One region of the Cupriavidus sp. SIMBA_020 genome, then DNA from elsewhere that is predicted to be linked to it. Evidence: predicted binding sites of a transcription regulator. Region 1 holds the regulator's gene; each other region holds the start of a gene.
What was found. Region 1 encodes sigma-54, which starts transcription at its own class of promoters, with help from an activator protein. Its sites were predicted from a motif close to TGGCANGNAANCTGCTTT; they were not measured.
Positions count from the first base shown of each region.

Region 2: a site for sigma-54 is predicted at 5,394-5,411, ahead of SB751_RS18325 (formate/nitrite transporter family protein). Genes of this name have one in related genera too.
Region 3: a site for sigma-54 is predicted at 1,160-1,177, ahead of SB751_RS07050 (collagen-like triple helix repeat-containing protein). Genes of this name have one in related genera too.
Region 4: a site for sigma-54 is predicted at 5,891-5,908, ahead of SB751_RS14805 (GTP cyclohydrolase II). Genes of this name have one in related genera too.

Region 1 is NZ_JAWRWU010000007.1:304,965-312,116, forward strand. It holds gene hprK (HPr(Ser) kinase/phosphatase) at 1-301, opposite strand, end outside; gene SB751_RS16355 (PTS sugar transporter subunit IIA) at 358-813, opposite strand; gene hpf (ribosome hibernation-promoting factor, HPF/YfiA family) at 1,290-1,643, opposite strand; gene SB751_RS16365 (RNA polymerase factor sigma-54) at 1,694-3,175, opposite strand; gene lptB (LPS export ABC transporter ATP-binding protein) at 3,309-4,109, opposite strand; gene lptA (lipopolysaccharide transport periplasmic protein LptA) at 4,149-4,790, opposite strand; gene lptC (LPS export ABC transporter periplasmic protein LptC) at 4,854-5,489, opposite strand; gene SB751_RS16385 (SIS domain-containing protein) at 5,502-6,485, opposite strand; gene SB751_RS16390 (monovalent cation:proton antiporter family protein) at 6,658-7,152, shown strand, end outside.
Region 2 is NZ_JAWRWU010000009.1:129,110-136,261, forward strand. It holds gene SB751_RS18295 (zinc-dependent alcohol dehydrogenase family protein) at 1-601, opposite strand, end outside; gene SB751_RS18300 (ArsR/SmtB family transcription factor) at 683-985, opposite strand; gene SB751_RS18305 (DUF2239 family protein) at 1,077-1,718, opposite strand; gene SB751_RS18310 (DUF305 domain-containing protein) at 1,883-2,341, shown strand; gene SB751_RS18315 (YncE family protein) at 2,354-3,826, shown strand; gene SB751_RS18320 (nitrate- and nitrite sensing domain-containing protein) at 3,949-5,277, shown strand; gene SB751_RS18325 (formate/nitrite transporter family protein) at 5,583-6,395, shown strand; gene SB751_RS18330 (protein kinase domain-containing protein) at 6,425-7,152, shown strand, end outside.
Region 3 is NZ_JAWRWU010000003.1:32,630-39,781, forward strand. It holds gene SB751_RS07050 (collagen-like triple helix repeat-containing protein) at 1-913, opposite strand, end outside; gene SB751_RS07055 (collagen-like triple helix repeat-containing protein) at 1,427-2,578, shown strand; gene SB751_RS07060 (Flp family type IVb pilin) at 3,021-3,215, shown strand; gene SB751_RS07065 (TadE family protein) at 3,429-3,890, shown strand; gene cpaB (Flp pilus assembly protein CpaB) at 3,955-4,905, shown strand; gene SB751_RS07075 (type II and III secretion system protein family protein) at 4,979-6,340, shown strand; gene SB751_RS07080 (pilus assembly protein) at 6,345-7,152, shown strand, end outside.
Region 4 is NZ_JAWRWU010000006.1:310,226-317,377, forward strand. It holds gene SB751_RS14780 (ABC transporter ATP-binding protein) at 1-669, opposite strand, end outside; gene SB751_RS14785 (BMP family protein) at 729-1,742, opposite strand; gene SB751_RS14790 (TetR/AcrR family transcriptional regulator) at 1,816-2,487, opposite strand; gene upp (uracil phosphoribosyltransferase) at 2,487-3,179, opposite strand; gene SB751_RS14800 (URC4/urg3 family protein) at 3,282-4,586, opposite strand; gene SB751_RS14805 (GTP cyclohydrolase II) at 4,583-5,821, opposite strand; gene SB751_RS14810 (hypothetical protein) at 6,106-6,396, shown strand; gene SB751_RS14815 (acyltransferase family protein) at 6,407-7,152, opposite strand, start outside.

The sequences.
Region 1 (7,152 bases):
CCATGCCATCGGCCACGACGAGGAACGGCGGCTCGAGCAGGATCAGCTCGCCCATCTGGCGCTTGCGCGGCTCATCGTCGAGCCGCTGGTAATACAGGATTTCCGGCTTGCCGAGCACCTGGATCCGGTTCGGGTGGATCAGGTTCAAGTGGCCGACGAGGTCCGCCGCCGAGGTGGCTTCACGGGCGAATTCCACGTCGAAGGCCCGGTCGGCGCCTTCCAGGCCGGCGACCCACGAGAGCTTGATGTCGGCTGCGTTGTCGTCGAAGATCGACTGCGAGGTGACGCCGGTGAGTTCCATGCGCGTATGACTTTCGGGGGCAGACAGGCCGTTTCAGGCGGCCGTTGGGGCGGGAGTCAGGGATGCCACTGCGTCAGCAGATCATGCACCGCTTCCGACGTGGGTAGCGTGGCGAGGCCCTCGCGCATCTCGCGGTCCGAGAGCAGCTGGGCGATTTCCGACAGGATTTCCAGATGTTGTTGCGTGGCCTGTTCCGGCACGAGCAGGAAGATCAACAGCGACACCGGCTTGCCGTCCGGCGATTCGAACGGGATGGGCTCGGCCAGGCGCATGAAGCCGGCCAGCGGCTGCTTGAGGCCCTTGATGCGGCCGTGCGGAATGGCCACGCCGGCGCCCAGGCCCGTGGAACCCAGCGATTCGCGCGCGAACAGGTTATCGGTCACGGTAGCGCGGGCCACGCCATGGTTGTTCTCGAACAGGAGCCCGGCTTGCTCGAAGACCCGCTTCTTGCTGGTGACGGTGACGTCGAGATGGATGTTGCCGGGTGGCAGCAATTTGGCCAAACGATTCATGGGCGATGCGCGAGAAGTCAGGTTAGCGGGCCGGGGCGCGAAGGCCGTCCCGCCGGATACGGGGCGAAGCTAGGGTACCGAGAACTTGTCTGGGACGCCCGCATTGGAGCGTCCGGCCATTATAGAGCAGGGCTCCACCGCGATTTTGCGATGCAGCGCCGGGGTCGCGGCGGTGCCACGACGTGCCGGCCGGCTTGCCCACCCGGGGTGTCCCGGGGCCGTCCTGTCGTTATTTGTATGGCGGAGCATACACCGTGGCGGGCGGCTTGCGAACACTTGTTCCCATTTTGACCGCTCCCGGGGGCCCCGGGTCGCCCTCGGGCGTGGCAATAAGGTAACGAAACATTCCAGGTGCCCGCACCGTCACCGCCATGGCGCGCGAGCATCAAAAAAGCCGCGCTGATTGCGCGGCTTGAGCTCTTCTTTTCAGTCCTCTGCAGGGTTGGCAACCGCTCTGCTTCCGGTTGCCTGCAGGTCTACTGCTGCGTCAGTTGCTGGGCGGCCATCTGGTACTTCACCGCCTCGCGATCATGGCCCTGTACGCGGTCCTTGTAGCGGATGACCTGGCGGTCGAGCTTGTCGACCAGACAGTCGATCGCCGCATACAGATCTTCATGATGCGCTTCGACGAAGATGTCCTTCCCCTTCAGATGCAGATTGATTTCCGCGTACTGGCGCCGGTCCTTCTCCTTGTGGTTGTCCACCGATAGCAGCACGCTCACGCCGATGACCTGATCGAAATGCCTGACAATTCGCTCCAGTTTCGTTTCCACATACTCACGCAGCGGGGGCGTGATGTCGAGGTGGTGTCCACTGATCTTGAAGTTCATAGCGCTTCTCCTTCTGAAAGAGCCGCACCAGGCAGGCGGTTGCGGCTCGGCTACAAAGTCTTGCGGAGATTCACTGCGGGGATCTTGAGCGCTTCGCGGTATTTGGCCACCGTGCGGCGTGCGACCACGAAGCCTTGCTCACCCAGCAGTTCGGCGATCCGGCTGTCGGAAAGGGGATTCCTGGGGTCTTCGGCTCCTATCAGTTGCTTGATCAGCGCGCGGATTGCCGTGGAAGAGGCCGCGCCGCCAGTCTCCGTGGAGACGTGGCTCCCAAAGAAGTACTTCAACTCGAAAGTACCCATGGGCGTGGCCATGTATTTATTCGTGGTGACCCGGGAAATGGTCGACTCATGTAAACCGAGTGTATCGGCTATTTCCCGCAAAACCAAGGGGCGCATCGCGATTTCGCCATGCGTGAAAAAGTTCTTTTGACGTTCGACAATGGCCTGAGAAACACGCAGGATCGTGTCGAATCGTTGCTGGATGTTCTTGATAAGCCACCGCGCCTCCTGAAGCTTCTGCTGCAGGCCCGCCGTCCCCGATTCGCCCTTCGCGCCGCGCAGAATCTGCGCATACATGTCGTTGATGCGCAGCCGTGGCATGACGTCCGGATTGAGCGCCGCGATCCACCCGCTGCCGCTCTTGCGCACGAACACGTCGGGCACCACGAAGTCGGCCTCGGGACGGTTGAACGCATGCCCCGGATACGGCGCCAGCGAGCGAATCAGTTCGTGAGCCGCCTTCAGTGCTATTTCGTCCACCTGGAGCGCTTTCTTTAGCCGTGTGTAGTCGCGCACGGCCAACAATTCCAGGTGATGGTTGACGATGGTCAGCGCCAGGTCGCGGTGCGGGTGCTTCAGGCGCCGCAATTGCAGGCTGAGGCACTCGGCGGCATTGCGCGCGCCCACGCCGGGCGGGTCGAAGCTCTGCAGCAGGGTCAGGATCGCGTGGACTTCGTCGATCTCGAATTCGAGTTCCTCGGGCAGTTCGGTGCAGATTTCCTCGAGCGAGGCGCTCAGGTAGCCGTCATCGTCGAGCGACTCGACCAGAAAGATGGCGAGGCCCTTGTCGCGCACCGAGATCTTCAGCGGGGCCAGCTGCTCCATCAGGTGCTCGCGCAGCGTGGGTTCGGCGTCGCGCAGCTGCATCGGCGTCTTTTCGTCCTCGTCGCCCTGCGGGCGGCGGGCAAAGTCGTCGAGGCTCCAGTCGCTGCCGTAGTCCTCGCTGCCGTTGTCGTTGTAGTTGTCGTCCTCGCCGCTGGATGCCCCGTCGCTGCGCGCGTCGCCGTTGGGCTGCGGCTCGGAGGAGGCCGGCGCCGGGGCGCTCTGGAGGTTGACCGAGCCATCGGCGGACACCCGCAGCGGGCTTTCGATCCAGTCGTTTTCGCGTTCGAGCAGGGGGTTTTCGGTGAGCGCCTGTTCCACTTCCTGCTGGAGTTCAAGCGTCGAGAGCTGCAACAATCGAATCGACTGTTGCAGCTGTGGGGTCAATGCCAGATGTTGCGAGAGACGAAGCTGAAGCGACGGTTTCATGCGACCTATTCTATGCGCATCCTTCCGACTATGGAACGGAAATTGCTATCGCCTATCGCTCTGGCTTCCTGATCGACCCCGGCTGTCGCCGTGGAGGCCGGGAGAAACGCGGCCGCGCGCGGCGGCCGATGGGTCACATGCGGAAGTTTTCGCCCAGGTAGACGCGTCGCACGGACTCGTTGGCGATGATTTCCTCAGGCTGGCCGGCAGCCAGCACCGTGCCTTCGCTGATGATGTAGGCGTGGTCGCAGATGCCGAGCGTCTCGCGCACGTTGTGGTCCGTAATCAGCACGCCGATATTGCGCGCCTTCAGGAAGCTGACGATGCGCTGGATTTCGCCCACGGCGATGGGGTCCACGCCGGCGAATGGCTCATCCAGCAGGATGAAGCGCGGCGCGGAGGCCAGCGCCCGGGCAATTTCCACGCGGCGGCGCTCGCCGCCGGAGAGCGAGAGCGCCGGGTTGTTGCGCAGGTGGGCGATCTGCAGGTCGTCCAGCAGCGAATCGAGGCGCCGTTCGATCTCCGCCTTCGGCAGCGACTTGCCGTTCTCGATCTGCAGCTCCAGCACGGCGCGGATGTTTTCCTCGACGTTGAGCTTGCGGAAGACCGAGGCCTCCTGCGGCAGGTAGGACAGGCCCATGCGGGCGCGCTCGTGGATCGGCAGGCCGCTGATGTGCTGGTCGTCCAGCACGATGTCGCCCTCGTCCAGCGCCACCAGGCCCACGATCATGTAGAACGATGTGGTCTTGCCGGCGCCGTTCGGGCCGAGCAGGCCCACCACCTCGCCGCTCTTCACGTCCAGCGAGACGTCCTTGACCACGGTGCGCGATCCGTAGCGCTTCTTCAGGTGGCGCACGACCAGCGTGCTGCTGTCGGTACGGGCGGCCGACGGGGCTGCGGCGGCGTTCGGGGCGAGCGTGGCGGAGTCGTTCATCAGGTCAATGCATGCGTGACGCGGCGGGCGCGTCCGGGTTCAGGGCTTGCCGGGCGCGGGCGCCGGCTTCAGTTCCAGCGGCGGCGGCGCGGCGGCGCCGCTGGCCTGGTCCGCGCGCGGCGAGAGCACGGCGCGCACGCGGCCGGACGGATTGCCGGTGGAGGTGTTGTTGTCGCCGCCCGCGGCCGTGTAGTACTCGTTGCGGCTGTCGTAGGTGATCACGGCGCCACGGATCTCGTCGACGGTCTTGGCGCCGGCGATCCGCGCCGCACGGGCATGGCCAATCAGCTTCGACATTTCCTGCTTGCCGTCGTACTCGATGCGGTCGCCCCAGCCGTCGATGTATTCGTCCACGCCGTCGCGCTTCTGCCGGATATACGCCTGGCGGCCCGGGTTGGCCGTGGCCACCGCGTACTGGTAGCCCTCGGGGTCGGTGCGGATCTGCGCGGCATCAGACTTCAGCACCATCGTGCCCTTGGTCAGCACCACGTTGCCGGTCAGCGTATAGATCTGCTTCACATCGTCGTAGCTGGCGTTGTTGGCCTCCAGCACCAGCGGCTTGTCCTTGTCGGCACGCTCCGCCAGGGCCGGCTGGGCCAGGGTCGCGCCAAGTGCGGCGATTGCCACCGCCAGGGCGGGCACGATGCGGCGACAGGACAACGTCGTCAGGGATGGGGTCATGGTGGTCAGCTGAGAGAATGACGGGCGATCCGTTGCCGGCGCCTGGCGTGCTTGTTGTTGTGCTTACTGCGTGGTCCGGGCCTGCCCCGACGGCGGATTCATGACGATGGTGCCGCGTACGTTGCCGAGCAATTGTACTTCGCGGGTGACATTGTTGAAGACCAGCCCGTTGGCGGTCATCACCGACGGCCCGCGCGTGAGCTGTACCGCTTTATCGGTCTTGACGATGTCGTCATTGACCAGCAACTGGAAATATTGCGACGCGGCGGTCATGCGCGGGTCCTTCGCCACATCGACGCCGGGCTGCCGCACCAGGAAGGCATTGCCGTACAGGTCGATCACGGAGCCCTCGGCGTTCATCACGCCCCGGTCCGCGTTGACCGTGACCGGGGGGCGGTCCGGCTGGTAGGCGCGCATGGCCGGCGTGGTCACCTCGTAGGTCTGGTCGTCCTCGAAATGGATCATCTTCACGCCGGTGAAGCGCATCTTGGTGGCGCCGGTGGTGTCCAGCTCCGTGGCCGAGAAGCGGTCCATGTAGTAGTCCGCCTCATGGCGCTTGGCGCGGTTCTGCGCGGCCTCGTCCTCATGGGGCGAGTTGATCTGCACCAGCCAGAACGTGCTGCCGGCCACCATCGCCATCAGCAGCAACGGCAGCAGCCGCATGACCAGACCGGAGATCCTGCCGAAGAAGTCCCGCATCGCCGGCCCCGTTCAGATGACCTTGGCGCGGGTCAGGTCATGGATGTGGAGCGCGCCCACGAGCTTGCCGTCGCCATCCACCACCAGCAGCTGGTTGATGCGGTTCGCCTCCATGATCTGCACGGCCTCCACGGCCAGATGGTCCTGGTTCACCACGTGGGGGTTGCGGTGCATGACCTCGCCGATGGGCACGGTGCGCCAGTCGCGCGGGGTTTCCAGCAGGCGGCGCAGGTCGCCATCGGTGAACACGCCGATGGCGTGGCCGTCCGGGTCCACCACGGCCGTCATGGCCAGGCCCTTGCGGGTGATTTCCATCAGTGCCTGGGCCAGCGGGGTGTTTTCACGCACCTCGGGCACGCCGTTGCCGGTGCGCATGACGTCGCGCACGTGGGTCAGCAGCTTGCGGCCCAGCGCGCCGCCCGGGTGCGAGCGGGCGAAGTCTTCCTCGCCAAAGCCGCGTGCGTCCAGCACGGCCACGGCCAGGGCGTCGCCCAGCGCCAGCGCCGCCGTGGTGCTGGCGGTCGGGGCCAGGTTCAGCGGGCAGGCCTCCTGGGCCACGGCGCCGTCCAGATGGGCGTCGGACAGCTTGGCGAGGTTCGATTCCGGGTTCCCGGTGACCGAGATCAGCCCGGCGCCGATGCGCTTGACGATCGGGACGATCGACAGCAGCTCGGCCGTCTCGCCGGAATTGGAGAACGCGATCAGCACGTCGTCGCGCGTGATCATGCCCAGGTCGCCGTGGCTGGCCTCGGCCGGGTGCACGAAGAACGACGGCGTGCCCGTGGAAGCCAGCGTGGCCGCCACCTTGCGGCCGATGTGGCCGGACTTGCCGATGCCGGACACGACCACGCGTCCGGTGCAGCCCAGGATCATCTGGACCGCCTTGGTAAACGCGGGCGTCAGTCGGTCAGCCAGCGCGGAAACGGCGTCGGCTTCGATCTTGAGGGTGTGGCGGGCGAGCTTAAGTGCTCGTTCCGCATCGAAATTGGCTATCATGGCGACGAAGTATACCAACGAATGCGATGGCGACCGGCCCGGCTTTTTTGGCCACGGGGTCCCGGCGACCGCCGCTTGCCGTGTTTCCCCGGCTAGGCACCGATGCCGGGACGGCGCGCGTGCCCGGCCGGCTCGTTCCAGATTCTGCCCAAGTCTTCCCTAAGCCCGCCGAATGCATTCTCCGCTGGAACTGACCCTCGTGCTGCTGGCCGCCGCCGTTTTCGGCGTGGTGGCTTTCCGCATGCTGCAACTGCCACCCATGCTGGGCTACCTGGCGGTTGGCATCCTGATCGGTCCCCACGCGCTCGCGCTGGCCAGCGATTCCGCCCAGACCAAGTACCTGGCCGAATTCGGCGTGGTCTTCCTGATGTTCTCGATCGGGCTCGAGTTCAACCTGGGCAAGCTCCGCTCGATGAAACGGCTCGTGTTCGGGCTGGGCGGCTCCCAGGTGGTGCTGACGATGGGGTTCGTGGTGGCGGCCGGCTGGGCGCTCTCGGCCTGGACTGGCCTGTCCTGGCAGGCCTCGGTGGCGCTGGGCGGGGCGCTGGCCATGTCCTCGACGGCCATCGTCTCCAAGATGCTTTCCGAGCGCATGGAGCTGGAGGCCGAGCACGGCCGCAACATCATCAGCGTGCTGCTGTTCCAGGATCTGGCCGTGGTGCCGCTG
Region 2 (7,152 bases), on a different contig from region 1:
CGACGTAATCCTCTTTCCGATAGTCGATGACCACGTCGGCCCCCAGGCGTCTTGCGAACTCGAAGTTGGCATCGCGTACGGTCGTGAATACCCGGGCGCCCATCGCCTTCGCGACCTGGATCGCGATATGGCCGACGCCGCCCGCCCCGCCGTGGATCAGGATGCTTTCTCCCACGCGCAGCGCCGCACGCGCGCCCAGCGCTTCCCACACCGTTCCGCCAACGAGGCTCAGGCTTGCCGCTTCGAGGTGGCTCAGGGACGCAGGCTTCTTCCCGACGATGTTCTCGGATGCAACGTGGTATTCGGCATAGCTTCCGGGGCCGTCGAAGATCTGCGGGGTGTACCAGACTTCGTCGCCGGGGGTGAAGGCCGTCACGCCGGGGCCGATGGCTTCGACGACGCCAGAGACGTCGTGGCCGGTAATGGCGGGCAGCGGCACCAGGTCGGCGTAGTCACCGCGCCGGACCTGATAGTCCAGGGGATTGATCGAGGTGGCCTCGACCCGGACCAGGACTTGTCCCGCCTGAGGCGCGGGCTTGGGTACGTCCCAAAGTGCGAACGCGTCAGGGCCGCCGAATGTTTTCAGTACCAGTGCTTTCATTGCGTTTCTCCGGTGTGTTTCGATAAAAAGGGATATCGGGAAATATCGATATAAAGAGGCAAAAAACAGGCAGGCAAAAAATCAAAGCTCCTTCCCGATGAGCTGGGTGAGAGCGCTGATGGCTGCTTCGTTCCGCTTGTAGTAGGTCCACTGTCCGATGCGCCGGACCTCGACCAGGCCCGCGCGTTGCAGGGTGGCAAGGTAATCCGACACCGTTGATTGCGACAGCCCGACCCCTTCCTGGATGCTGCTCACGCAAACGCCCACCGTGTGAACATCGCCCTCATCCTGGGGCGGGAAGTGCTTCACGGGGTCTTTCAGGCCGCGCAGGATCTCGAGCCGAGTCCGGTTCGAGAGGGCTTTGAAAATTTCGAGCAGGTCCATGACGGCAGTATATCGACATTTCCCGATATGTCAATGAAGGGTGCAGCCGGTGCCTGCTTCACCGCATTCGTCGTGCTGGGGCGGCCCGCCCTCAGCCCTCAACTTGCTCGCCGTTCTCCTCCGCACCCTCCTCCGCACCCTCCCCAAACCCCAACCAAACCACATGCCCGCGCACGTCCTCGGGCCATCCGGCGATCAACTCCCCCAAGCGGCCCCGCTCATCCGCAAACAGCGCCCGTGCCGCCTCCTCAAAACCCGGGAGATCCCCGGCCATTGCCGACATGAAGTGATACGCCCGCTCCCGTGCCGCGCGGCGATTGTCGCCATGCGCATTCGCGCGGCGTGCCTCTTCCACGAGCTTTCGCAGCGCCACGGATGCCCCGCCCGGCTGCTGGGCCAGCCAGTCCCAATGACGCGGCAATAGCGTGACCTCGCGCGCCACGACGCCGAGTTTCGGGCGGCCCCTGCCGCGCGGCGTGTCCGGGGTGTCGTCCTGATCGGCGGCGGCATCCCCGCCCTCCGGCTGGAACCGGGCGACGATCTCCGCATCGCTGCCGCGTGTGTCGATGTCGATGGTGCGCCCGGTGGCGTTGTCGAAGACCAGCACCGGGCCGCTGGCTTTCCCTTCCATTGCGCGCCTGACCGCCAGTGCGACCACGCCGAGCGGGCCGGAGGCGAGGCGTCGATGGCCCTCGAAGGCGATATGGGACGGAAGGATTTCAGTTGGATTCATGGTTTGCCCCTTGGTGATGGCCGCAATTTATACCCGGATAAAATTAAAGTCAATATTACCCGGGTATAAATTTGCCGCACCCCGCCATGGAATAACCGCCGGGTGCCCTGCGTTTACCGGGCATGTGGCCTCGCGTGAGGCCGCCGCCCTTCGCGAGGAGCCCCGTGCCCAGTCTTCCACGATCACCAAGATCCACCCTCCGGTTTGTCCTGCCGCTATTGGCCGCCCTTGCGCTGCCCGCCGTCGCGGCGCCGCCCGCCGGCCCTGACGGCGCCGCGTTCCTGGCGGAGAGCGATGCCGCCATGACGAAGATGATGGACGACATGGCGGTCAAGCCCAGCGGCAACGTCGACGAGGATTTCGTCGCGATGATGATTCCCCACCATCAGGGCGCCATCGACATGGCCATGGCCGAACTGCGCCACGGCAAGAACGAGCAGCTCCGGCGCATCGCGCAGGAAATCATCGTCGACCAGTTGCAGGAGATTGCCGCGATGCGGCTGGCGCTGGGGCAGCCCCTCCCGCCTTCCACGCCGGCGCCTACCCGGCCCGATCCGGTCCAACCAACGACCCAACCGGCGACCCAACCGACTCCCCCCAACCATTCCGCTCACGCGCACTGAATCGCCCCGACCATGACAAGACACGCCCTCAGGAACACCCTCTCCCTCATGCTGCTGCTCGGCGCGGCCGGCGCGGCCCTGGCCGGTCAGGCGCCAGGGTCTTCGGCGGCGCCAGACGTGCCTATCAGCCACCGGGACCGCCTCTACGCCGCGGAGCAGTTCTCGAATACGGTTTCCGTGACGGACCCGGCGGACAACCGGTTGCTGGGCGTCATCCGCCTGGGCGACCCCGCGCCCGGCAACTTCAGCCCGCTGTATCGCGGCCAGGTGCTGGTGCACGGCATGGGCTTCTCGCCGGATCACCGCACCCTGGCCGTTGTGTCGATCGGATCGAACTCGGTGTCGTTCATCGACACCGCCACCAATGCCGTCAAGCACGTCACCTATGTGGGACGGTCTCCGCACGAGGCGTTCTACACGCCGGACGGCAAGGAGGTCTGGGTCACCGTGCGCGGGGAGAACTACATCTCGGTGATCGACGCCGCCACGTTCCAGGAAAAGACCCGCATCACCGTGGCCGACGGCCCGGGCATGCAGATCTTCTCGCCCGATGGCAAGTACGGCTACATCTGCTCGTCGTTCAACCCGGAAACGGCGGTGGTCAGCGTGGCCGACCACCAGATCGTGGGGCGCGTGAAGCAGGAGAGCCCGTTCTGCCCGAACATCGCCGCCACGCCTGACGGCAGGCAGGTCTGGTTCACGCTCAAGGACATCGGCAAGGCCCAGGTGTTCGAGGCCCGCCCGCCCTTCCGCCTGATCAAGACGCTGGAGACGGGCCCGATCACCAACCACGTCAACTTCGCCCACACGGCGGCGGGCGACTTCGCCTATATCACGGTGGGCGGGCTGAATCAGGTCAAGGTGTTCCGGACTGACGACTTCTCCCAGGTGGCCACGATTCCGGTGGGGAGCCTGCCGCACGGCATCTGGCCCTCGGGCGACGGCACCCGCATCTACGTGGGGCTGGAGAACGCCGACCAGCTGACCGCCATCGACACCGCCACCAACCAGGTGGTGGCCAACGTGCCGGTCGGGCAGGCGCCGCAGGCCATCGCCTATGTGCCGAACGCCGTGCCCGAGGGCGACGGCACGCAGGGGCTCCAGCCGCTGGGGGTAGCCGGGCAGACCACGCAGCTGAAGCTGCATGGCGTCGTGAACGGCAAGCCGGTGGCCACCGACCATGCGCCGACCAGCGTCACGCTGTTCGACCAGGGGCTGCTCCAGGTCCTGCAGGCATCGGCCACCGGGCTGCAACCGAAGCATGCCTATGTGCTGGCGCTCGCCAGCCGCGCGGACGGCGGCGGCCCGCTGGAGCCGCTCGCCGCCTTCATGACGAATCCGGCCGGCTCGGCCATCGTCAACGCGATTGGCCCGATCCGGCAGGTGGTGCGGGACGATGCCGGGGCCGGCGCGCGCCGCTATCTCGTGATCGCCCCGTCGGAAAATGGCAAACCCGGCGCGCCTGTGCAGGTGCAGGCACTGTAGGCGGACAGCGGGACAGAGAGGCAGGGAAGGCGCGGCACGGATGATACAAATGGCACGACATTTGCGTACTACCCAGCAAATGCGTAGTACCCATCCCGGCCGCGCCCCACACTCCCAGAACAATGCCCCTTTCCGCCTCAACCCTCGTCCTTCGGGCCAAGCAGCTCGAGATCGAGGCCGTTCGCCTGATGGCAAGCCGTGTGGAGCTGGCCGACCTGATCGGCCAGCTGATCCACGCCTTGCAGCGTGAACGGGGGGCCAGCAGCATCTTCCTGGCCTCGGGTGGGCAACGGCTGGCGCAGGAGCGCCAGACGGCGATGGGCGAAGCGGTCCACATCGCGTCCCGGCTGGACGAGCGCTTTGCCAGCCAGCTGGAAGCGGGCCAGACAGGGCAGACAGGCACGGCGTCGATGGTGTCGTTGATGGCCTGGGTGCAGCTCGACCTGGCCACGCTGCCGGCGCTGCGCCACTCCATCGATCAATGCCAGACCACCGCGCACGACGCCGTGGCGGCATTCAGCCGCCTGATTGCCGCGCTGCTGGAGTTGATCTTCCATCTGGCCGATGTGGCCATGTACCCGGGCATCGCCCGGCCGCTGGTGGCCTTCGTCTACCTCGTGCAGGGCAAGGAAGCCGCCGGGCAGGAGCGGGCCGTCGGCGCGCAGATGTTCGCCTCCGGCACCTGCGCCGGCACCGCGCAGCAGCGCGTGCAGCAGTTGGTGGAAGCCCAGCAGCGCAGCTTCCAGATGTTCGAGCGCTTTGCCGATCCGACGCTGCTCGCGGCATGGCGGCAACGGCAGGCCAGCGCCGCGGTTGCCGCGCAGGACGGCATGCGCCGCACGCTGCTGACCACGCCGCCGGGCGCGGCGCTGGTTCACGATGACAGCGAGAAATGGTTCGAAGTGTGCAGCGAGGTCATCACCGGCATGTGGACGCTGGAGATGCAGGTGGTACAGGACCTGCGCAAGGCCTGCGAGGCGCAGATCCAGCGTTCCCAGGCCGATCTCCAGGATTCGGCCGGGCTGCTGCGCCAGCTGCTGGACAATCCGCCGCCCCATACCCATGCCGTCGAGCGATTTTTCGATGTGGCCGAGCAGCCCGCCGCCGCCCCGGTGCTGCCGGGCATGCCCGATGCCGCGAACGGGCCTGCCGACGTGCACGCCACCACGGTCACGTCGCTGGAGCGCCTGCTGCGCCAGCAGTCGGCACGGCTGGCCCAGACCGAAGTGGAACTCGATGCGGCCCGGCGCGCGCTCAAGGAGCGCAAGGTGATCGAGCGCGCCAAGAATGCGCTGATGGCCCGTATGGGGCTCAGCGAGGACGCCGCCTTCCGGGCCCTGCAGAAGGCGTCGATGGACAACAATCGCCGGCTGGCGGACATCGCCGAAGCCACCCTGTCCCTCACCGGCCTCGCCCTGCCCCCACAGGACGACGATCGGCACCAGGATTGAACCCGGCCACCCACGCGCACCAAAAGCGGGCGGGCCATGCACTACCAACGCCCCCGGGATCGTCACTCACCCCAACCCGGCCCCAACCCGGCCCCTTCCCGGCCCCACCCCGCGGCGGGCATGGAACCTGCGTTGCACTGACATCGGGCTGATGGCGGCCTGGAAGTACACCCCCCTGTAAAGCATCAAGGATGACGGCGTCCTGTCACGCGCCGGCCGTAGGCCGGGCGGACGGACGCCGTTTGTCATTTCCGAGCCAAACGAAGCAAACGAAGCAAACGAAGCAAACGGAGAGGAAATACACAATGGCCTATCTCGCCCCCACCGAGTTCGTCACCAAGATGGTCGATGCCGGAGAGTCCAAGCTGCTGATGTCCACGCGGGACACGCTGATCCGGTCCTATATGGCCGGCGCCATCCTGGCGCTGGCGGCGGCCTTCGCGGTGACCGTCACCGTCAACACCGGCAACGCGCTGGTTGGCGCACTGCTGTTCCCGGTCGGCTTCTGCATGCTGTACCTGATGGGCTTCGACCTGCTGACCGGCGTCTTCACGCTCGCGCCGCTGGCCGTGCTGGACCGCCGCCCGGGCGCCACCTGGGGCGGCGTCATGCGCAACTGGGGCCTGGTGTTCTGCGGCAACTTCGCCGGCGCCATCACCGTGGCGCTGTTCATGGCCATCATCTTCACCTTCGGGTTCTCCGAGGCCCCCAACGCCGTCGGCCAGAAGATCGGCCACATCGGCGAAGGCCGTACCGTGGGCTACGCCGCGCACGGCGCCGCCGGCATGCTGACGCTGTTCATCCGCGCCGTGATGTGCAACTGGATGGTCTCCACGGGCGTGGTGGCCGCCATGATGTCGACCTCGGTGTCCGGCAAGGTCATCGGCATGTGGATGCCCATCCTCGTGTTCTTCTACATGGGCTTCGAGCACTCCATCGTGAACATGTTCCTGTTCCCGTCGGGCCTGATGCTGGGCGGCAACTTCACGATCATGGACTACCTGATCTGGAATGAAATCCCCACCGTGCTGGGCAACCTGGTAGGCGGCCTGACCTTCGTGGGCGCCACGCTCTACAGCACGCACTACAAGACGGCCAGCAAGCGCGCGCTGGGCTGATCGTTATCCGGCATCGAGGCGACCACGCCATGTCCGGCGGGCTCCAGGTCAGCGTTGGCCAACATTCCGACGCTGGCCGGAAGGCGGTCAACCAGGACTTTCATGGCGTGGCCCACCCCGTCGGCCACCACCGCGTGACCAAGGGCGTCGCGCTGGCGCTGGCGGACGGCATCAGCAGCAGCGCGGTGAGCCAGATCGCCAGCGCTGCCGCCGTCCGCACCTTCCTCGAGGACTACTACTGCACGTCCGAAGCCTGGACCGTGCGGCGGGCGGCGCAGTGCGTGCTGGCCGCCGTCAACTCCTGGCTCCACGCCCAGAGCCGGCACAGCGAGGCCCGCTTCGACCGCGATCGCGGCTACGTCTGCACCTTCAGCGCGCTGATCTTCAAGGCGCGGGAGGCCCACCTGCTGCACGTGGGCGACGCGCGCGTCTATCGGCTGCATCGGCATACGCTGGAGCAGCTTACCGTCGATCACCGGATCTGCGTATCGGCCTCCGAGGCCTATCTGGGCCGGGCGCTGGGCGCGAGCCCGTCTGTCGAGATCGACTACCGCACGTGGGGCGTGGAGCCCGGCGAGGTCTACCTGCTGGCCACCGATGGCGCCTATGAATACCTGGAAGCCGCCGATATCCACCAGGCCCTGACCGCCAGCGGCGACGATCTGGACCGCGCCGCGCAGGCGCTCACGGCGCTGGCCCTGGCGCGCGGCAGCCAGGACAACGTCACGCTGCTGCTGGCCCGTGTCGACGCCCTGCC
Region 3 (7,152 bases), on a different contig from region 1:
TGCCGCCCACGCCGGACACCACCGGTGTCTGCGTCGATTGCAGCGACGTGCCTGCGGTTGCCAGCGCGCCGCCCACCGTGGTCAGCAGGTTGCTGACTGGCTGGCCGAGGCCGGTGGCCGCGCCCAGCGTCTGCGTGCTGCTGGTCAGCGTGGAGGTGAGCGGCACGATGGCCTTGCTCACGCCGCTGGTCAGTTGCTCGACCGGGCCCGTGGAGAGCGCGGTGCCGAGCTTGCCGCCGGCATCGGTCACGGCGCCGCCTACCTGCGAGACCACGCCGCCGAGCGGGTTGGTCAGTGCCCCGAGCGGCGCCAGCGGGCCGCTGCCCAGGCCGCTGACCGCGCTGCCGGCGCTCGTTACCGCGTTGCCGACCTGCGCGACCACGCCGCCGGTGCTGGCCACCGTGGTGCCCAGCGGGTTGGTGGCGTTCGGCATGTTGCCGAGCCCGTCCTGCACGCCGGTGCCCAGCGTGTTCACGGCGCTGCCGAGCGCGGTCACCACGCCGGCCAGGCCGGTCTGCGTGGCCGGCGACACCACTGGCAGGTTTGCATCCTTGATGGCCGTACCGACGTCGGTCACGGTATCGCCCACGCCCTTCACCACGCCGCCGGTGTTGCTGACGATGGTGCTGGTGGGCGTGAGCGCCACCGTGCCGCCGCCATTGTCTCCACCGCCACCGCCACCGCCACCACCACCACCACTACCACCACCGCCGTTGTTGCTCGTATCCGTGCCGGTGCCGCCCGTACCACCCGTGCCGCCGATGCCGGCGTTGCTGCCCGAGCCATTCGAACCACTGGTGCCACTGGTGCCCATCGACGTAGACCCGCTGCCGCTGGCGCAGCCGCCCAGCACGATGAGCGAACCGAGCAATGCCGACAGGGCAATGTGCTTCGCGAACGTTTGATTGCGCATGACCTTTTCCTTTTTTAGTTTTTCCCGACTCGCCACGTATGCGTGGCGGTGCATGCCATTGCGCAAACGGTGTGCCATGGCTCCGTAATGGCTGATACCGGCCGGCGGGCATGCCATGCGAAAGGAGGGAGGCGTCGCGGAGAGGCGCGTCAGACAAGCGTTTGCGGGGCGCGGGCTCAAACGCGCGCATGAAGCGGGCGGGGCCGGCGTGGCGCGGCGCGTGTGGCGTGGGCGGGAACACGTTACGTAGCACGTAACACGCCACACGGTGTTCCGGGAGCGTGTGGCCACCCACATCCGGCCCTGGCGTGAAGGCCGGAGTGCCGCGCCGGGCAACGGTCTCCGGGCAGTGGTGGGGGCTTGCGACGCGCCCGTATCGAACGTGCGCTTGATGCTGGCACACCGCTTGCGCTCATCGGCAAGCCCCCACGGGATTTCGAGCACACCAGCACACCAGCACACCAGCACATCAGCACACCTGGACACCATAGGAGACAGATCATGAGGTCAACGATGCAACGCGAACGTTCGCTGTCGGTCATCACCATCGCCTGTGGCGCCCTGCTGGCGCTGCTGGCGGGCTGCTCGTCGGGCGGCTCCGGCAGCGGCGCCTCGCCGAACGGCAACAACAACGTCACGCCGCCGCCGGCCACGCCGACTCCCGCGGCCTCGGTGGACACCACGCCCACCGCCAAGGTGACCGAAGGCGCCGGCAATACGGTGGTGGCCACCGGCAATGCGGTGAGCGAGATCGGGCAGCAGGTCAAGGACGCGAACCTGCCGGTGGTGCCGGACGCCGCGCAGAACGCCACCGGCGACGTGGTGATGAAGGCCGGCGACACCGTGGCCACGCTCGGCGTGGGCGTGCGTGAAGGGCTGGGCAAGATCGGCAGTGTGGACAACCCGCTCGGCGTCACCGTCGGCAACACCGGCAACGTGGTCACGCAGGCCGGCAAGACCGTGGTCAGCGCGGGCGATCTGGTCCAGTCGCTCGGCACCGCACAGCTCTCGCCGCTGGCGCCCGTCACGCAGCCGGTGGGCGGCGTGGTGCAGACCGTGGGCGGCACGGTCATGCAGGTGGGCGGCAAGCTTGGCGATAGCCTGTCCACCGGCCCCGTGGCGCAGCTGACCGGCAGCGCGAGCAAGGCCATCGTGCCGCTGACGACCAAGCTGACCGACACCACGCAGACCGTGGGCGGGGCCAGCGGCCTGGGCGTTCCGGTCGATAACCTGCTGACCAAGCTGGGCAACACCGTGGCCACCGGCGGCAGCATGCTGAGCAACGCCGACAAGCCGATCGTCTCGCCGCTTGGCGGCGTGGTGACGGAGACCGGCAAGACCGTGGCGGCCGCCGGCGTGCTGCTGAACAACCGGAACGGCACGGCGGGCGGTGCGGCGGGTGCAGGCGGCAATCCGCTGGGCGGCCTGATCAACAGCCTGCCGCTGGCGGGTGCGGCGGGCGGCAGCGCTGGTGTTGGCGCGCTGGCCCCGGTGACCGGCCTGGTCGGCACGGTGACCGGCGCACTCACCAATGCCACCAATGCCACCAATGCCACCAATGCCACCAATGCGACCAATGCCACCAGTGGCACCGCCACCAGCGGCAATGCCGGCTCACCGCTCAATGGCGTCACCGGCCTGCTTGGTGGCCTGACGCAACACTGAACCCCCCGAGCCAGAAGACGGCTCGGGACTTTCCCTAGCCATCGCCCGGCTACTTTATGGTGCGCTGTCGTCCTTACCCCGCGCGGCGCATCCTTTTATTTCGTGCCGTGCCGCGACCTGTATCAGAACGTGCAGGACGCCGCACGGCACTCCCATTTTTATTGCGGCCGCTCGAACAATTCGGATCGTCCTTTGCCCGGGGTCGCGTTGTTTCAAACGTCTGTCCTACCTTAAGCTGAGCCGCATGGGCTTTCCCTTAGTTCCTCTGGGGGGTATGGATGGAGACATAGCATGTCTTATAAATGTTGCACCAGCACCAAATACAACAGAATCGCGGCTCAACGAAGCCGGCGATCACAACCGGTAACGGGGCAGTGGGACTGGCGTTCACGTGCAACACCCATACGGGATCGGAATTTTTTTGTCGTTTCGGGAGTGCATCATGAAAAAGAACTCGCAGGCGCGTTTCAGCCGCTACCAACGCGGCGCCACCGCCATTGAATATGGCCTCATCGTGGGCCTGATCGCCCTTGGCATCGTCACCGGGGCCACCGCTCTCGGCGACGGCCTCAGCCAGGGCTTCACCCAACTCTCCACCAAGGTCACCACGCTGTTCGGCGTGAAGAGCGGCAGCTAGCAGCCGCCGGCAATCCTCGACCCCTGTTGGCCACGCCGTATCGCATCGGCGTGGATCGTCATGGCAATGCACCGGCCGCGGGCAGCACACGGACGGCCGGGCAAGCAACAGTGAGAGTGGTACCAAGTCGCGAAATGGCTGTCGGCGAACCTCCCCCGGCAACGGGGGAGGCCGCGCCTCCGGTTTGGCGCTAACGAAGAGACCGGGTGAAGCATGTCATTACGGGCGAAGGCGACCCGACGCGGCCACTTGGGGGTGGCGGCGCTCGAGTTCGCGATAGTGTTCCCGCTCCTGCTGACGCTGGTGCTGGGCATCGTGTACTACGGCATGGTGCTGGCGCTGCAGCAGGTGCTCACGCTCGCCGCCGAGGAAGGCGCGCGGGCTGCGCTGCGTTATCCGCTGACGTCCAACGGGGGCACGCTCGCCACCACCATCGACCTGCGGGTGTCCGCCGCCGCGCAGGCCGCGCGCGCCACGCTGCCCGATTCCCTCGCCACGCTGGTGCCCGCCGCCGATGTCGCGCAGGCCATCGCCTGCTCCGCCCCGGCCGGTACCACCTGCGTGCGCGTCACGCTGAACCTGCCCACTACGTCGCTCCTGCCCAGCGTGCCGCTGGTGCCGGTGCCCGCCACGCTGACCGGTTCGGCTGTGGTGCAGATCTCCCCCGATATCTGAAACCGATTTTTTCCGAGACGAATGCCGAGAACCCAGCCATGTCGATGACACCCGGAGCCCCCACATGAACAGCAGGCAGATACGGATCGCGGCGGTCGCGCTGCTGGTGCTGGCCGCGCTGCTGGCGCTGCTGGCCTGGCGGGTGGCGCGCCAGGCCGCAGTGCCGCAGCCGGTGCAGGGCGCCGCGCCGATGCATGCCGTGGTGGTCACCACGCGCGCAGTGGAAGCCGGCAAGCCGCTGCCCGCCGATGCGCTCAAGGTCATGCAACTGCCGATCGACCCGACCGGCGCCTATCAGGACGTCGCGCGCGTGACCGGCCAGGTGCCCGTGGTGGCGCTCGGCGCCAACGTGCCCGTGCTCGAAGGCCAACTGCTGGCCGGGCTGGCGCGTCAGGTGCCCGAGGGCCAGCGCGCCATGGCGGTGGCGGTGGACGAGGTGATTGGCGTCGGCCATCAGGTGCAGCCGGGCGACTATGTGGATGTGTTCGTGGTCCTGCGCCGCGACAGCCAGGAAATTGCCGACAGCCAGGCGCGCATGCTGCTCTCGCGGCTGCGCGTGCTGGCCTACGGCGCCGGCGCGGTCAACGACGCGAGGCGCGCCGAGGGCGCCGAGCAGATGATGTCGCGCCGCGAGGGCGCAAAGACGGCGGTGCTGTCGGTGCCGCTGGAGCAGGTCAACAAGCTGGTCATGGCGCAGCAGGCCGGACGCCTGACGCTGGCACTGCGCAACCCCAAGGACGAGACCATGCCGAGCGAAGGCATGTTTGCCGATCCGCCGGGCGTGTTGCAGGCGCGCGCCGGCGTGCCGCCCGAGGCCGCGCGCGCCCCGGCGGACAAGGCGCTGGGTGGCGTGGCGCTGGCGGGGCTGGTCGGCACGGCGCCGGTGCGGCACACGGCGCTGGCCGCGGCCCCTGTTGCCCCCCCGGTACCCGCCGCAGCCGTGGCGCGGCAGGGATCGAGCGACACCCGAAGCGGCGTGGAGATGATCCGCGCCGGCAAGCGAGACATCGAATAACGGACCCCACGGCATGTTCACCCCCACGCGTTACCGCGCCCATTCAGGCCCCGAGGCGTATCTATATAGAAGGATGATCGCGGCGATGGCGCTCGCGCTGGCCGCCGGCGCCGCGCTGTTGCCCGCCCGTGCCCCGGCGCAGGAGTCGCCGCCAGCCCCCCGCACGCTGCGGCTGCTGGCCGGCGCGCAGCAGGAAATCCGCCCCGGCCAGCCGCTGGAGCGCGTGGCCGTGGGCAACCCCGCCGTGGCGGACGCGCTGCTGCTCAAGCACCGCAACGGCCCGCCCAGTGTGCTCGTGGTGGCGAAGAAGCCCGGCGCCACCGACCTCAAGCTCTGGACCCGCAACGCCGCGCCGCTCAGCTACACGGTGCGCGTGGATGCCGTGGCGGCCGACGCCGATGGCGCGCAGGTCGATGTCTCGGCGGCCGGCGCCACCATCAGCGGCCAGTCGCCGGACGCCGCCGCCGCGTACCGGGCCCAGCAGGCCGCCCGCGCCGCAGTAGGTGGGACAGCAAGCGGAGCCGACGGCAAGCCGGGTGGCGTCGTCGTGGATCGCTCCACGCTGCCGGTCTCGGGCACGGTGCAGGTCGATGTGAAGGTGGTGGAGATCAGCAAGACCGTGCTCAAGGAGGTGGGGCTCAACTTCATCCGCAACAAGGGCGGCTTCACGTTCGCGCAGTTCAGCCCGTCGTCGCTGACCAAGGTGGACTTCACGTCCGGCGTGAGCACGGCCGGCGAAATGACATCGCCGATCAGCAGCGCGTTCAACCTGATCGCCGCGTCGGCCTCGAAGGGCATCTTCGCCAACCTGAGCCTGCTGGAGGCCAACGGCATGGTGCGCGTGCTGGCGGAGCCGAGCCTGGTGGCGCTGTCCGGGCAGAGCGCCAGCTTCCTGGCCGGCGGCGAGATCCCGATCCCGGTGCCGCAGGCGCTGGGCACCACCACCATCCAGTTCAAGCCGTTCGGCATCGGGCTGACAGTGTCGCCCACGGTGCTGTCCGGCCAGCGCATCGCACTGAAGGTGGCGCCCGAGGCCAGTGACCTCGACCCCTCGCGCGGCATCCAGATCAACGGCGCGTCGGTGCCGGCCATCGTCACGCGCCGCGCGGATACCACCGTGGAGCTGGGCGATGGCGAGAGCTTCGTCATCGGCGGGCTGGTCAGCCGCAACACGGTCAGCAACGTGAGCAAGATCCCCTTCCTGGGCGATCTGCCGATCCTGGGCAGCTTCTTCAAGAACCTGAACTTCCACCAGGAAGACCGCGAGCTGATGATCGTCGTCACGCCGCATCTGGTGAAGCCGCTGGCCAAGGATGCGCCGGCGGTGGCGGGCGTGGGTGGCAACGACGGCCGCACCAGCAGCGACCCCAACGTCTGGGGCCGCTTCATGCTCGGCGAATTCGCCGACCCCACGCTGCCCGGCTTCTCGAGGTAAGACCATGGACGCCCAGACCGAGGTCTTCCTGCTCAACACCGCGCGCGATGATGTGCGCCACTGGCTGGCCGGCGCGCTGGCGGGCCTTGGCACGCTGGTGGTGGAGGCCAGCTCGCAGGAGGCCGTTGCCGACCAGATCAGCGCGCTCCGGCCCGGACTGGTGTTTCTCGATTTCACGGCGCCGCACGCGGTGGCCTCGACGCGCCTGGCCGAACAGGTGACCCGCCTGTTCCCGCAGGTGCCGCTGGTGGCCGTGGGCCATGCCACCGAGCCGGACACCATGCTGGCCGCGCTGCGCGCCGGCGTGCGGGACTTCATCGACCTGCACGGCGCCACCACGCAGGCCAAGGCCGCGGTGCAGCGGCTGATGGTGCCGCGCGCCGCGCTGCGTGCCGATGTGCGCGCCGTGGAGCCGGCCCGCCACGGCAAGGTCGTGGCGATGCTGGGCGCGCGCCAGGGCGTGGGCGTGACCAGCGCCGCCGTGAACCTCGCGGCGGCGGTGCGCCAGCGCGGCGCCAGCGAGGTGCTGCTGCTCGACCTCGGCCTGCCGGCGCGCGACGGCGCGCTGTACCTCAATATCGCGCCCGAAATTCATTTCGCCGAGGCCGTGCGCAACCTGCGCCGCTTCGATCAGGTCTTCGTGCGCACCGCGCTGGCGCGCCACGCCAACGGGGTGTCCGTGCTGCCGCTGCCGGGCACGCTGTCCGAGTTGCGCGATGTCTCGTACTCGGAAGCCCTGACCCTGCTGGACCGCCTGCGCGCCTTCTTCGACCTCCAGGTGGTGGATCTCGGCGGCTTCTCCAATGCCGAGT
Region 4 (7,152 bases), on a different contig from region 1:
GGCCACCAGCTTGCCGCCGCGCAGCACCGCCACGCGATGCGACACACGCAGCACTTCATCGAGCTTATGGCTGATGAAAATCACCGACAGCCCTTCGGCAATCAGCTGCGCCAGCGTGGTGAACAGGCTGTCTACCTCCTGCGGCGTCAGCACGGCCGTGGGTTCATCGAGAATCAGCACCCGGGCGCCGCGATACAGCGCCTTGACGATTTCCACGCGCTGGCGCTCGCCCACGGACAACGCACCAACCCGCGCGTTGGGCTGCACGGCCAGGCCAAAACGCTGGGCGATGGCCTGCACGCGGCCGAGCGCGGCGGCGCGCTGCTGGCGCCAGCGCCAGAGTGGCTCGGTGCCGATCAGGATGTTGTCGAGCACGGTCAGGTTGTCGGCCAGCGTGAAGTGCTGGTGCACCATGCCCACGCCGGCCGCCAGCGCCGCGCGCGGGTTGCCCGGCGGCAGCGCCGCGCCATCCACCTCGACGGTGCCGGCATCGGCAACGTAATGGCCGAACAGGATATTGACCAGCGTGCTCTTGCCAGCGCCGTTCTCGCCGAGCAGGGCGAGCACCTCGCCGCGCTGGAGATCGAGCGAAATGTCGTCGTTGGCGGTCAGCGGGCCGAACCGCTTGGTGATATGGGAAAGACGGAGGACGGGAGGGGGAATCGACATCTAGTTATTCTGTGCGTGTGATGCCCCTCCCCCAATGGGAAAGGGGCGCGATCCGGGCGTTACGGCGTGGACTTCGGCTCCGTTTCCACCACCTTGACCGTGAACTTGCCATCGAGGATGGCGCGCTCCTTGGCGCGGACCTTGGCCATCACGTCAGCCGGCACCTTGCCCTCGAAGGTGCCCAGCGGTGCCAGTTCGGCGCCCTTGACCTTCATCAAGGAATACTGGCCGTAGTCCTCGTTCTTGAACTGGCCAGCCTTGACCTTGGCCAGCGCGGCGCCAATCGTCGGCTCCATGTTCCACAGCGCCGAGGCCACCACCGTGGCCGGGTACTGCGGCTGGGTGTTGATCACGTTGCCGATGGCCAGCTTGCCGCGCTCCTTGGCGGCGTCGGAAACCCCAAAGCGCTCGGCGTAGAGCACGTCCGCCCCCTTGTCGATCATGGCGAAGGCCGCTTCCTTGGCCTTGGGCGGATCAAACCAGGAGCCGATGAAGCTCACCGTGAACTTCACCTTCGGGTTCACCTCGCGCGCGCCTTCCATGAACGCGTGCATCAGCCGGTTCACCTCGGGAATGGCATAACCGCCGACCATGCCGATGTGGTTGGTCTTGGTCATGCCGCCCGCGATCATGCCGGTGAGGTAGGACGGTTCCTGGATGTAGTTGTCGAACACCGAGAAATTCGGCGCCTGCGGCTTGCCCGAGGAGCCCATCAGGAAGCCGACCTTCGGGTAGTCCTTGGCCACCTTGCGCGCGGCGGCCTCCACGGCGAACGACTCGCCCACGATCAGCCCCGAGCCCTGCTCCGCGTACTGGCGCAGCACGCGCTCGTAGTCGGCATTCGACACGCTTTCCGAGAACACATAGTCGATCTCGCCGCGCGCCTTGGCTTCGTTCAGCGCCTTGTGGATGCGCGAGACCCACTGCTGCTCCACCGGCACCGTGTACACCGCGGCCACCTTCACTTTTGCCTGGGCGTAGGCCAGCGGCGTGACGCCGAGGGCCACGATACCCGCCAGCGCGGCCCCCGCCGCCACTTTCAGCCAGGTGCGGCGATAGCTTTCAATAGGCATGACTTCACTCCCCTTTCGCGTCGTTGCGCGTGATCGAGTACTGCGTTGGAATTCTTGTTCTTTCTGCCCGGCATCAGGCCATGCCATGCGCGCGGGCGGACGCTGGCTCGAGCCCGCAGCCGCGCAGCAGCAAGGCCACCAGATGCTCGGTGGCCTGCTGGAAGTCCTGGGCGTCCAGCCGCTTCACCCCCAGTACGGCGCAGATCTGGGTTTCGAAGTCGGCATAGGTCTGCGTGGCGGCCCAGATCGTGAAAAACAGGTGCTGCGGATCTACCGCCGCCATCTGCCCGCCGGCGATCCAGGCGCGGATCACCCCCGACTTGCGCGCCACCAGCTCACGGAGTGCCTCACGCAGCACACCACCGATCTCGGGCGCGCCATGGAGCAATTCGTTGGCAAACACGCGCGAGGCGTCCGGGTGGCTGGCGGAAAGCCGCATCTTGGCGCGGATGTAATGCTCCAACGCCACCTCGGGCGGATAGTCCACGCTGATGATGTCCGTCTCGGACAGCCACAGTTGCAGCGTGTGGGCCAGCACCGCGCGATACAGCGCCTGCTTGGTGCGGAAGTAGTAGTGCAGGTTCGACTTCGGCACGCCGGCGCGCAGGGCGATGTCGGCCATCGTCGCCCCGGCGAAGCCCGCGCGGGCGAACACATACTCCGCCGCGCGCAGGATCAGCGCCTCGTTCTCCTGCCGAATGCGGCCGGCCGCTTCGCGGGCGGCGGGCGCGACCAGCGCGTCCATTATTTTGTGCCGTAGAGCCGGTCGCCGGCATCGCCGAGGCCCGGCACGATGTAGCCGTGCTCGTTCAGCTGCTCGTCGATGGCCGCCGTGACGATGGCCACGTCCGGGTGCGCCGCGCGCAGCGCCTGGAGCCCCGGGCGGGAGGCAATCAGGCAGACGTACTTCATGGTCGTCACGCCGGCCTCCTTGAGCCGGTTCAGCGCCGCGATGGCCGAGTTGCCGGTGGCCAGCATCGGGTCCACCACGATCACCATGCGTTCATGGATGTCTTCCGGCATCTTGAAGTAATACTCGATGGGCTCCAGCGTTTCCGGGTCACGGTAGAGCCCGATATGGCCAACGCGCGCGGCGGGCAGGAGGTCGAGCATGCCGTCCAGGAAGCCGTTGCCGGCGCGCAGGATCGACACCAGGCAGAGCTTCTTGCCCGACAGCACCGGCGACATCATCGGCGCGATCGGCGTCTTGATGGCGATGGTCTCCATCGCCAGGTCACGCGTGGCCTCGTAGGTCAGCAGCTGGCTGATCTCGCGCACCAGGCGGCGGAAGTTGTCGGTGGTGGTGTCCTCGCTGCGCGCCAGCGTGACCTTGTGCTGCACCAGCGGGTGATTGACCACCATCACCATGGGGGACGGCGACGTCTCAGTATCGGCAATGGCTTGCGCGGCCGTGGGCACGGCGGACAGGTCATTCATGGTGCGCTCCTTGGGTCGACTCGCTGGTGTTATCAGGCACGACGGGCCACTGGCCCGCCGCGCCCGGCTGCCTGCAAAAATGTTGGTGAAAACCGGTCCTCGTCAGAACACCGTACCGTCGCTCTGGATTGCGAACGGGGGCGTGCCGCCCGGCCTGCGCTGCGCGGCAATGCGCCGGCCCGCGGCCCAGGTGCCGCCCTCCAGAACCCGCGCCAGCGGGAAATCCTCCTGGGTGACGCCGAGCGCCTGCCGCACCCCTTCGGCCACGAGGTCGAGCCCGGTCACGGTCAGCGCGCGCCATTCCACAATCACCGGCTCATCCACCGTGTGCGTGCCCGCCGCGAAATCGGGGTTGCGCGGCACCATCAGCTCGAAGTCGAACAGCAGGCCGCCGTTGCGGTACTCGGGCAGGCCGGTCAGGGCGTCGAGCCCGGTGACGGTGAGGCCGGCGTCCTCGAGCGGCTCCAGCAGCGAATAGGTCAGCCACTGGGTGAGCTTGTGGAACGGCACCAGCCCGTCCGGCGCGGCTTCGTGGCGCCAGCAATCGCCCAGCGAGATGCCATCGAGCTGCACGCGGCCCGGCCAGACCGGCCCGAGCGCCACCAGCAGCGTGCGCAGCACGAAGCTGGCCTCGATGCGGCCATCGACGGCATGTTTGGCCAGGTAGTCGTACAGATTGCCGAGCCGGGCCGGCGTGCCGAAGACGGCCGGGGTGGCCTGCACCACCTCGCCCAGCCGGCGCAACAGGCCGGCGCGGCCTTCCAGGCCCACCAGCGGGTTGTGCGCGGCCACCTGGAAGGCGGTGGCGATGGTCGAGGCATCCATGCGCGCCAGCCGTTCGCCATCGGCGCGCAGCGGATCGCCATGCTCTGCGGAGAAACCGCCCCGCGCGAAGAGATCGAAGCTGGCCACGCCGAGCCCTTCGGAGCGGGTCAGCATCAGGTCGCTGGCCGGGTCGCGGTAGCGCCAGTCGGGGCCGGCACCGGCATCGAGCAGCACGCTCGGAATCACTAGATCGATACCGATGCGCGCGCGTTCCTCGCAATGGTCGGCGCCAGACATGCCCGCCCGCTCGCACAGAATCTGCCAGCGGTCGAGCTTCTCCTCGCCCGGGCCGCCGCTCTCGAAATGGCGCCAGCGGCTGTGGTACGGCACCTTGAGGTCGCGGTAGCGGCGCCGGATGGTGGCCGCCACGTAGTCCGCCACGGCGTGCACCCGGTCTGGATGCCACGTAAAGAGCGCCGACTCGCCCGACGCCACGTACTCCGTTACGACGGCGCACCGGCTGCGCACGGCCTCCGCGCACAACAGGGCCGAGGCGGGATGGCCGGGCGGCACCGGGGTGTGCCAGCCGCTGCCATCGTCATCGATCCGTGCGTCCTGCCCGCCTTCGGGATACTGGTTCATTCGTTCAACCCCCTGCCCTTTGCCAGGGCGAGTTCGTCGGCGTCAGGCGGCGTGTACCGCGTGAAGTACCCCGCCGCCACCTTTGCATCGATTTCCACGCGCGCGTCGGCCGGGATCAGCGCCTCGGGGATGGCCACCTGCTCCACCACCTCGATGCCCTGCGCGGTCAGCGCGCCATGTTTCATATTGCTCATGGACGCCCAGCGGTCGATCCGCCGGATGCCCAGCCAGTGGAAGACGTCGGGCATCAGTTCCTGGAACCGCATGTCCTGCACCCCCGCCACGCATTCGGTCCGCGCGAAGTAGGTCTCGGCACGGTCGCCGCCCACCTGGCGCTTGCGCGCGTTGTAGACCAGGAACTTGGTCACCTCGCCCAACGCGCGGCCCTCCTTTCGGTTATAGACCACCAGGCCCACGCCGCCCTGCTGCGCCATCTCGATACAAACCTCGATGCCGTGCGCCAGATAGGGCCTGCACGTGCAGATATCGGACCCGAAGACATCCGATCCATTGCATTCGTCGTGCACGCGGCAGGCCACGCGGGTCTCCGGCTGGCCCAACTTGGCCACATCGCCGAAGAAATAGAGCGTCATGCCACCGATGGGAGGCAGGAAGACCTTGAGATCAGGCCGCGTCACGAGTTCCGGGAACATGCCGCCGGTCTGCTCGAACAGGCTGCGCCGCAGGATGCTTTCCTTGATATCGAAGCGCCGCGCCAGCCCCGGCAGGTACCAGACCGGGTCCACGGCAGCCTTGGTCACGCGCACATCGCCATTGGGATAGAGGATCTCGCCATCGGGCACCAGACGGCCGGCGGCAATGGCCGCCGTCAGCTCCGGCATATTGATATGGGCGCGCGTGACGGCAATGGTCGGGCGGATGTCCACGCCGGCGGCGATCCGGTCTGCGAAGACGGTGGAGACGAGGTGGCCCCAGGGGTCGAGCGACACGATCTTGTCCGGATCGCCCCACTGGGCATGGGGCCCGATGGACTCGGCCGGCGCCGTGTCGGTCAAATCCGGACGATGCGCGCGCTGCAGGCTGCCCGAGGCCACCGCCAGCGCGCGATAGATCGCATAGGCCCCGGCGTGGGTGCCGATCACATTGCGGCGCGTGGGGTCCGTGAGGCTGGCGATGACCGGTCCACGCTCGGCCGCCGTGGGGGCGCCCCAGTGGATCGGCTCGGCCGGCTTGTCGCGGCGCGCGTGCGAGGTCAGGACGATGTGATCGGACATGACAGCCTCTTCCCCGGATGCCCCGGTATCAGGAATCCTGACCAAATGGTCAGGTTTGTATCTCCATACTAGGCAACGTTCGTGCCATCGCCCAAGTGGGGTTGTTACGGTAGGTGTTGCGCCGAACGCACCGTGGCAGTGCGTTGCCCGCGCCAAGGCGAGGCGGCGGGCACCATCAGGGCGATGGGCTAATTTCGTATTTCGGCTATGTCGAGGTCGATGCGCATTTTCCATACTGGCTGAGTCGCGCCCCAGATGGGGCCAGCCACAGCATGGAGTACATCGTGAAATTACTATCCGCCTTAGCGGCAGTCGCCGCATCCATCAGCGTATTGACGCCCGTGGCGGCGCACGCGGCATCGGCTAGCCCGCTGCCTGCGTCCTGCGTGACGGTGCCGGCGCAGGCCGGCGAGGCCCAGCGCGCACCCGGGCCGCGCGTCCGGTGTGTGCTGCCCTCGGGCAAGGCAACGGGCATGGTGCCCGTGGGCGGGATGTCGCACGGTGCGCCCGCGGACTGGAACCGGGTGATCGAGGACCCGACCGCCCGCAAGACGCTGGCGCCGACTTACAGCTGAAGGACCGAAGTCAGGCTTCGGAAGTGACCGACTTCTCGCGCGTCGGCCAGATCGCCTCGCGCAGCACCTGAAGGACATCGACCGATTCCACATAGCGATGGAACACCGCCCCGGCCAGGTTGCTGGCGACCCAGGCGGCGCCCATGCCCAGTGCATTGAGCACGGGCTGGCCCGGCGCAAGGTGAGAAACCGCCGCGTTGACCACCAGACAGACCGGAAAATGGACCAGGAAGACTGAATAGGAAATCTTGCCGAAATAGGCCCAGAAACCCGCCAGACGACCGCCGGGCCAGCGCTCCAGCCAGTCCCCGCGCCGGGAGATGGCCAGTAGCAGCGCCGTGGCCAGCGCCACCGCGATGCGCAGCCGGAAGTCCACCACCAGCGCCGCCACGCCTACCGAGGCCAGCAGGATCAGCGCCATCGGCGAGCGCTCCGGGTTCGACACCCAGTACGCCAGCGTGCCCATGCCATAGGCACCGAAGAAATAGATCGCCCAGATATCCCAGCTGGCATCGCGGTTGAACCAGAACAGCGACGCCACGGCCAGTGCACCCACCAGCGCCATGCCCCACGGCAGGCGCCGGCCCGGCGCGGCGCGTGCCACCCACAGCACGATCACCAGCAGCGCGAACAGTTGCAGGTCGATGGCGATATACCAGACGCCGGCGGACAACGCGTCCACATCGAGAATGTTGTGCAGCAGCAGCAGATGCGCGACGAACTGCGTCAGATGCGGGGCAGCCGGAATGGAGTCAT